DNA from 2 places in the Mesorhizobium sp. M0808 genome. Region 1 is predicted to be linked to the other one. Evidence: predicted binding sites of a transcription regulator. Region 1 holds the regulator's gene; the other holds the start of a gene.
What was found. The regulator PhoB, encoded in region 1, activates phosphate uptake and scavenging genes when phosphate is short. The targets are predictions, from matches to a motif close to TGTCATNNANCTGTCAT.

Region 1 (4,513 bases):
CGGCTGCTGTCAACATCGATTCTGATGGATTTTAATGACTCTGCGAGTTTTTTCGAGCGTCGGAATAAACGATGACAGCGCAACCTGCATCTGACACTATTTGCCTGCGTCCGACACTATTTGTCGGACATTACCGACGGCTTCCGGTTCATGAGCGGCCGCGGCAACCGGGAGGAAAGCAAAACAATGTCGGTCGGAATCCGCCATGACGATTTGCGCCGGCGCAACCGGGCGATGGTGATCTCGGCGGTGCGCCGGGCCGGCCAGCCATCGCGTACTGAGATCGCAGCTACTACCGGCCTCAGTCATTCGACCATATCGGCGATCTCTTCCGACCTGATACGGGAAGGCATCCTCGCCGAGAGCAAGGCAAGTGAGCCCGTTTCGTTGAAACGCGGTCGTCCGCAGGTCGGCCTCGCCCTCAACCCGGAAGCGGCGGCGGTGCTGACCGTGGTGTTGTCGCTGAATTTCCTGTCGGCCGCCATTATCGACTATACGGGACAGGTGGTCGCCGAGGAACAGCGCCGGCTGGACACGCTGACCATGCCGCGCGACGAGCTGATCCGTGAATGCATGGCCATCGTCCGGCGCCGGCTGCAGGATCCAGACCTTGACGTCCGCAGTGTCGCCCGCATCGCCCTGGCGATTCAGGGCATTACCGACTCCCCTGCACGCGCCATGCTGTGGTCGCCGATCACGCCGCAGACCGACATCGCCTTTGCCGACATGCTGGAGGACGAATTCGGCATCCCGGCAACGGTGGAGAACGACTGCAACATGATGGCGGTGGCTTTGCGCTGGCGCAATCCGGATCGCTATCGCGACGACTTCATCGCCATCCTGCTTTCGCATGGCATCGGCATGGGGCTGGTGCTGAAGGGCGAACTGTTCACCGGGACGCATTCCTCGGGTGGCGAATTTGGCCACATGATCCATCGTCCGGGCGGCGCGCTCTGCCGTTGCGGGCGGCGCGGCTGCATCGAGGCCTATGCCGGCAACTACGCCATCTGGCGCAACGCCAGGCAGATGAGCGAAGAAAGCGAACCGATCGCCGACGTCAGCGACGCCGACATGCGAGCACTGGCGGCCCGGGCGCGCGAGAAAGATGGGCCGGAACGCGAGGCCTACCGCAAGGCCGGCGAAGCGCTGGGTTTCGGTCTCGGCTCGCTGTTCGCGCTGATCGATCCGGCACCGGTCGCGATGGTCGGCGCCAGTGCCGCCGCCTTCGATCTGATCGAGCCGGCCTTGCGGAAGGCAATCGCCCAGACCGCCGGCGGCCAGCATTCGGGCTCGATCTCCTTCGATACAGAGCCGAACGAATTGCCGCTGATCCGCGAAGGCTGCGCGATGCGGGCGCTAAGCTTCGTCGACCAGGAGATTTTCGCGCCGGGCGCGCAAATGAGGCCCAGCGTCAGAAAGAACGTAGCCTGACCAGGCGGGTCAATCTTCCCTGATCGCATAGCCGGCACCGCGGATGGTGCGGATGACATCCGGCATCCGGCCGTTGTTGACGGCTTTGCGCAGCCGCCCGACATGCACGTCGACGGTGCGTTCGTCGATGTAGATTGTCTCGCCCCAGACATTATCGAGTAACTGGCTGCGCGAGAAGACACGGCCCGGATGCCGCATCATGAACTCGAGCAGCCGGAATTCGGTCGGCCCGAGCCTGATTTCGCTCTTCTTGCGATAGACCCTGTGCGATTCGCGATCGAGCACGATGTCGCCGACCTTCAGCACGCTGGACAGCACTTCCGGCTTGGCGCGCCGCAGCAGCGCCTTGACCCTGGCCATGAATTCCGGTGTCGAAAACGGTTTGACCAGATAGTCGTCGGCGCCGGTCGAAAGCCCGCGCACCCGGTCGCTCTCCTCGCCGCGCGCGGTCAGCATGATGATCGGCAGCCGCTCGGTTTCGGGGCGCACCCGCAACCGACGACAGAGCTCGATGCCGGAAACCGCTGGTATCATCCAGTCGAGCACCAAAAGGTCGGGCACATTCTCCTGCAAACGGATCTCGGCTTCGTCGCCGCGTGTCACCACCTCGACCTGGTAGCCTTCGGATTCGAGATTGTAGCGGAGCAGCACACCCAATGGCTCCTCGTCCTCCACCACCATTATGCGTGGTGCGATCATCGGCTGGGCACCCCCATCATGTCACCGGTGCGGACATTGTCGTTTCGTCCTGCTTCGGACGATTGACCGGCAATTGCTCGCCGGTCAGCACATAATACGCATTTTCGGCGATGTTGGTGACATGGTCGCCGATCCGCTCCAGATTCTTGGCGCAGAACAGCAGGTGCGTGCAAGCGGTGATGTTGCGCGGATCTTCCATCATGTAGGTCAACAGCTCGCGGAACACGGACGTGTATTTGACGTCGATGCGCTCGTCGGCGGCACGCAGCTTGGCCAACGCGGCCGCATCGCCTGCAGCATATTCCTCGATGACACCCTGCACCTGGATGAGAACCAGCTGCGCCATCGCGTCGATGGAATGCGACAGGTCCCGCGGCGTGGCGCTGAGGCCGACCGCACTCACGCGCTTGGCGATATTCTTGGCAAGGTCGCCGATGCGTTCGAGGTCGCCCGCCATGCGGATCGCTCCGACCACATGGCGAAGATCGTGGGCCATCGGCTGGCGTTTGGCGATCAGGGTGATGGCGCGGTCGTCCAGTTCGCGTTGACGCGCATCCATGATGGCGTCGTCGGAAACGACGCGTTGCGCCAGCACGTTGTCGGAATTCAACAGGGCCTTGGTCGCCCCGCCGACCATCGAACCGGCGAGGTCGGCCATGTCGCGGATCAGCTTGCTGATCTGCTCGAGATCCTCGTCGAAAGAAGCGACTGTGTGTTCGCCCATGGTCCTGTCCTCATATGCATGATCGGAACGGCTCAGCCGAAGCGGCCAGTGATGTAGTCCTGCGTGCGCTTCTCGCGGGGCGACGTGAAGATCTTCTCGGTCCGGTCGAACTCGACCAGTTCACCCAGATACATGAAGGCGGTCTGGCGCGACACGCGAGCCGCCTGCTGCATGTTGTGGGTGACGATGACGATCGTATAGTCGGCTTGCAATTCGTCGATCAGTTCCTCGATCTTGGCAGTCGACAGCGGGTCGAGGGCCGAAGCCGGTTCGTCGAGCAGAATGACTTCCGGCTTCACGGCCACGGTGCGGGCGATACAGAGCCGCTGCTGCTGGCCGCCGGACAGGCTCAAGCCGCTGGCGTTGAGCTTGTCCTTGACCTCGCTCCACAGCGCGGCGCGCTTCAACGCCTGTTCGACGCGGCCGTCCATCTCGGACTTGCCGAGGTTCTCGTAGAGCCTGGCGCCGAAGGCGATGTTCTCGTAGATCGACATCGGGAACGGCGTCGGCTTCTGGAACACCATGCCGATCTTGGTCCTGAGGAGGTTGAGATCCTGCGACCGGTCGAGAATGTTCTTGCCGTCGAGCAGCACCTGGCCCTCGGCCGTCTGTTTTGGGTAGAGCTCATAGATGCGGTTGAACACACGCAGCAGCGTCGATTTCCCGCACCCCGAAGGGCCGATGAAGGCCGTGACACTGCGCTCAGGCAGTGACAGGCTGATGTCCTTCAGCGCCTTGCTCTGGCCGTAGTAGAAGTTGAGATTCTTGACCTCGATCTTCGTCTTCTCGACGACCGTTTCGGCCATCGTCATGTCTGGGGACAACATCTGTGTCATCTGTCCTCTCTGCGTCCGGTAAGGCTGCGGGCGAGGATGCTCAAGCCCAGAACCGTCAGGGTGATTATGAGTGCGCCGGTCCACGCCAGTTGCTGCCATTCCTCGTAAGGGCTGAGAGCGAACTGGAAGATGGTCACCGGCAGGCTGGCCATCGGCGCGTTGATATTGCTGCTCCAGAACTGGTTGTTGAGCGCGGTGAAGAGCAGCGGCGCCGTCTCGCCGGAAATGCGTGCTATCGCCAGCAATATGCCGGTGACGATGCCGGACAATGCGGCGCGGTAGGCGACCGAACGGATCACCACCCAGCGTGGCGCGCCGATCGCGGCACCGGCTTCACGCAACGCGTTCGGCACCAGGTTGAGCATGTCTTCAGTGGTGCGCACGACCACCGGAATGACCAGGATGGCAAGCGCAACGGCGCCGGCAATGGCCGAGAAATGTCCCATTGGCCGCACCATCAGCTCATAGACAAACAAGCCGATGATGATCGACGGCGCCGACAACAGGATGTCGTTGATGAAGCGGACGACGGTGGTGATGCGCGAAAAGCGTCCATACTCGGCCATGTAGGTTCCCGCCAGCACGCCGATCGGCGTGCCGACGACAACGGCGATGATCGTCATCAGCAGGCTGCCCGCGATGGCATTGAGCAGGCCGCCGGCCTCGCCCGGTGGTGGCGTCATCTCGGTGAAGACCGCGAGCGAAAGCCCGGCTGTGCCCTTATAGACCAGTGCGCCGAGAATGAGCGCCAGCCAGGCAAGCCCGATGCCGGCGGCGACGACGCAAAGCGCCATCATCACCGAATTCCTGGCTTTGCGGCGGC
Region 2 (4,513 bases), on a different contig from region 1:
TGACAAGGTCATATTGAACGGCTGGGGCGTCGGCGAGACGCATTTCGGCGCCTATGCCGGACGCGCCCGCGTCAAGGGCGACTGGCTGGTGCCGCTGCCGGACGGCATGAGCCCGCATGATGCGATGGCGGTCGGCACCGCCGGCTACACCGCCATGCTTTGCGTCATCGCGCTGGAGCGCCACGGCATCGTGCCCGATCGCGGCCCGGTGGTGGTGACCGGCGCTGCCGGTGGCGTCGGCTCGGTCGCGGTCTCGATCCTGTCCAGCCTCGGCTATCACGTCATCGCCTCGACCGGCCGCGCTGCCGAAAGCCCCTATCTGATCGACCTCGGCGCCGCGGAAGTGATTTCACGCGACGAGCTCACCCAGCCGGCAAAACCGCTCGCCAAGGAACGCTGGGCCGGCGGCGTCGATGCGGTCGGCAGTCACACGCTGGCCAACGTTCTGTCGATGACCTCCTATGGCGGCGCCGTCGCCGCTTGCGGCCTCGCCGGCGGCATGGACCTGCCGGCAAGCGTCGCCCCCTTCATCCTGCGCGGCGTCTCGCTGCTCGGCATCGATTCGGTGATGGCGCCGAAGGCGGTCCGCCTCGAGGCCTGGCGCCGCATCGGCGCCGATCTTGACCACGCAAAGCTTGCCAGCCTGTCGACGAGCATCGGCTTCGACGGCATCATCGGCGCCGCGCATGACATCGTCGAGGGTAAGATCCGCGGCCGCGTGGTGGTGGATATGTGAGCCCCCAAGGGATAAAAAAGAGCGCGACCGCTAAAATTCGAGCGATCAACCACAACCTTCGATAAGCTCTGTCTGGCAGGAGTTCCGTATGATTGCGGAACCCGGCATCAGAGAGGCGGAACCAGCCGAACGGGCCGACGGGACGGCCCCCGCGGCGCCAGGACGGCAGCTTGTCGCCGCGCCACCGCTGGCGCCGGAACTGCCGGCCTCCAACCGCGAAGGCCTGCCCTTCCTGACGCTCGTCGCCATCGTCGTGCTGGCAGGCTTTTCGCATCTGACCGGGGCGCCGATCTTCATCACCATCGGCCTTTTGGCGACAGCCATCGCCGGGCTCGCCATGCATCTGCGCAACAGGCGCACCGAGCGCCGCGCGGTGGCCGTGCTCGATGCCACGACCGCCCGCAGCCGCGCCGAAATCGAGACGCTGGCCGACCGCATGTGGGAGATGCAGGAGAGCGAGGAGCGCTTTCGCGGGCTGATCGATGCACTCGGCGATCTCGTCGTCCATCGTGACCGCGACGGCCACATTGTCTACGCCAACAAGGTTTTCGCCGACCTTGTCGAAACCGACCAGCGCGACCTTGCCGGCAAGACCCTGGCCGAACTAGGCATCGATGTCGGCATCGTCCCCGACGCCGCGTTTTCCGACCATGAATGCCTGAGTTCCACCGACGTCGCCATTCGCACGCCGGACGGCCCACGCTGGTTCTCTTGGATCGAGCTGTCGGTGCGCGACAAGGACAGCGGCGCCGTTTCGCATCGCGCCATCGCCCGCGACATCACCGCTCGCAAGCGCGCCGAATCCTCGCTGATCACCGCCCGCGAGCGGGCCGAATATGCGAGCCAGGCCAAATCGCGCTTCCTCGCCACCGTCAGCCACGAGATCCGCACGCCGATGAACGGCATCATGGGCATGGCCCGGCTTCTCGCCGACACCAGCCTTTCGCCCGAGCAGCGGACCTATGTCGGCGCCATCTCGACCTCGGCCAGCGCGCTGCTGGCGCTGATCGAGGACCTGCTCGATTACTCGAAGATCGAGGCCGGCCGCTTCGATCCCGAACCGCAGCCGATGTCGGTGCGTGAGATCGCCGACAACGTCATCGAACTCTTGGCGGCGCGGGCTTTTGCCAAGGATATCGGCCTCGGCTGCCATGTCGAACCCGACGTGCCGCAGCTGATCACCGCCGACCCCGGCAGGGTCAGGCAGGTGCTGCTCAATCTCATCGGCAACGCCGTCAAGTTCACCGACAGCGGCGGCGTCCTGGCAAGCATCGCCCGCGTCCGCACCGAAACCACCGACCGCATCCGCTTCACCATCGCTGATACCGGCCCCGGTCTGCGCGAGGAGGACATGGAGCGCATCTTCGAGGACTTCGAACAGGCTGACGGCACCTCGACCCGTGCGCATGGCGGTGCCGGCCTCGGTCTCGCCATTTCCAAGCGCCTGGTGACCGCCATGGGCGGCACTATCTCTGTGTCGAGCCGGCTTGGCCAGGGGTCCGAATTCGTCTTCGATATTCCCGCTATTTCCGCCGTCGAGGCGCCGCAGATCCGCCAGGACGCGCTGTCGGGCCGGCATGCGGTGATCGTGTCGAAGAACCTGGTCGAGGCCGGAGCCCTCGCCCGCACCATTCGCGCCAATGGCGGCACGGTCGATCTGGCCACCGCCGCCGCCCAGGCCACCGCTTTCGCCGAGGGCTGTGACGTGCTTCTGATCGATGCTGCCATGGAGCAAAGCGACGGCAGGCTGCTCAGGCGCCTGCGCCAGAGCGGATTTGCCGATTGCGAGGCAGTGACGCTGATCGCGCCGACCGACCGCGGCATGCTTGGCGAGTTCCGTGCCAACGGTTACGCCACCTTCCTGGCGAGGCCGGTGCGCGGCGAGACACTGCTGCGCGTGCTCTTGACCAGCCATGCACCGGTCATCGCCGAGCCGCAACTGCAAAGGCGCGGCGCGCAGGCGGGGCACGCCATTGGCGCCCGCCAGCAGGGCCTGTCGGTGCTGATCGCCGAGGACAACGACATCAACGCCATGCTGGCCCGCGCCACGCTGCTGAAGGCCGGGCATCGCGTGAAAGTGGTCGGCAACGGCAAGGCCGCCGTCGAGGCGGTCATCAGCACCGGCCACAAGCACCGTTACGACGTGGTGCTGATGGACTTGCATATGCCTGTCATGGACGGCCTGGACGCCATCGCCGCCATCCGCCGCCATGAGGAGGAGACCGCGGTGCCGCCGGTGCCGATCATGGTGCTGTCGGCCGACAGCCAGGAAAAGACCCGCCACGCCGTGCTCGCTCACGGTGCCAGCGGCTTCGTCACCAAGCCGCTCGACCCCGATGCCCTGGTTCATGCGGTCGAAGGGCAAGCGGCCGCCTGAGGCACAACATAGACGGTTGATAGATTACCCAGCCGACGAAGTATTGCCCGCAGAGCCGTATCACGGTACTGTCACAATCCTGTTGCACCTACACCGTATCCCCGTGCCAAGAGGGATGGCTCGAAGGAGAATCACTCGTGCATACAGTCATGCCGGAATGTGATGCTCGGCCGAACGCCAGCGGGCCTTTGCTCGTCGGCCGGAACGCCGATGCCGTCATAAAAGGCGCATCGCTCGGCCGCATCGGCAATCTCGAAGTGCGGCTCGCCCGCAACGAGGCCGAGATCGCTGCCGCGCAGGAAGTGCGCTACCGGGTGTTCTACGACGAGCTTGGTGCCAGGAAGGACCTGTTCCAGATGCAGGACCGCCGCGATGCCGATCGCTTCGATCCCCTCTGCGATCATCTGCTGGTCTTCGATACTTCGCTTTCCGGCCCCGAGCATCGCCGCATCGTCGGCACCTACCGCCTGCTGCGGCAGGAGATTGCCGCGGCCGCCGGCGGCTTCTATTCCGAAGGTGAATTCGAGCTGACCAAGCTGATCGCGCGGCATCCCGGCCAGCGCTTCCTCGAGCTCGGCCGCTCCTGCGTTCTGCCGGAATACCGCTCGAAGCGCACCATCGAGGCGCTGTGGCAAGGCATCTGGGCCTATATCAACCATTACGGCATTGGCGTGATGACCGGCTGCGCGTCGTTCCACGGCACCGTGCCGGCGGCACATGCGGAGGCGCTGACCTATCTTGCCCACCACTGCCGGACGAATTCATCCTGGGACGTGCGCGCCGTCGCCGGGCGCTATTGTTCCATGGATCTGATGCCGATCGAGGCCGTCAATACCAAGGCGGCGATCGCCGCGATGCCGCCGCTGGTCAAGGGCTATCTGCGCGTCGGCGCGCGCATCGGCGACGGTTGCGTCATTGATCGTGAATTCTCGACGGTCGACGTGTTCGTGGTTATGCCGGTCAAGGAGATCGGTGCCCGCTACGTCAATTATTATGGCGGAGAAGCGCAGCGGTTTGCGGCCTGAAGTAGTGAATAGTGAATAGTGAATAGAACATAGCACTGACTGCTGGAGCAGCAATTGGCTACTCACTACTCACCATTCACTACTAACCATTCACCATTCACGCATCTTTCTCAGCCTGCTCGTTGACCGGCCCCGGCTCCACCGGCGCTTCGCTTGCCACATGCTTGGGGCCGCCCTTGGCGACGCCGACCATGGCCGGCCGCAGAACACGCTCGCCGATCGAATAGCCGGGCTGCACGACCTGCACGACCGTATTTGCCGGTACGTCGGGATTGGGCACCTCGAACATGGCCTGGTGGAAATTCGGATCGAATTTCTCGCCCTCGGGCTCGAGCTTCTTCACGCCGTGGCGTTCCAGCGCCGACAGCATGGCGC

Region 2: a site for PhoB is predicted at 3,183-3,199, ahead of olsB (l-ornithine N(alpha)-acyltransferase). Genes of this name have one in related genera too.

What each region holds. Positions count from the first base shown of each region.
Region 1 is NZ_JAMYOX010000003.1:207,805-212,317, forward strand. It holds gene NKI25_RS06700 (ROK family protein) at 187-1,431, shown strand; gene phoB (phosphate regulon transcriptional regulator PhoB) at 1,441-2,130, opposite strand; gene phoU (phosphate signaling complex protein PhoU) at 2,147-2,854, opposite strand; gene pstB (phosphate ABC transporter ATP-binding protein PstB) at 2,887-3,690, opposite strand; gene pstA (phosphate ABC transporter permease PstA) at 3,687-4,513, opposite strand, start outside.
Region 2 is NZ_JAMYOX010000004.1:203,145-207,657, forward strand. It holds gene acuI (acrylyl-CoA reductase (NADPH)) at 1-736, shown strand, start outside; gene NKI25_RS08375 (PAS domain-containing hybrid sensor histidine kinase/response regulator) at 825-3,113, shown strand; gene olsB (l-ornithine N(alpha)-acyltransferase) at 3,263-4,138, shown strand; gene grpE (nucleotide exchange factor GrpE) at 4,236-4,513, opposite strand, start outside.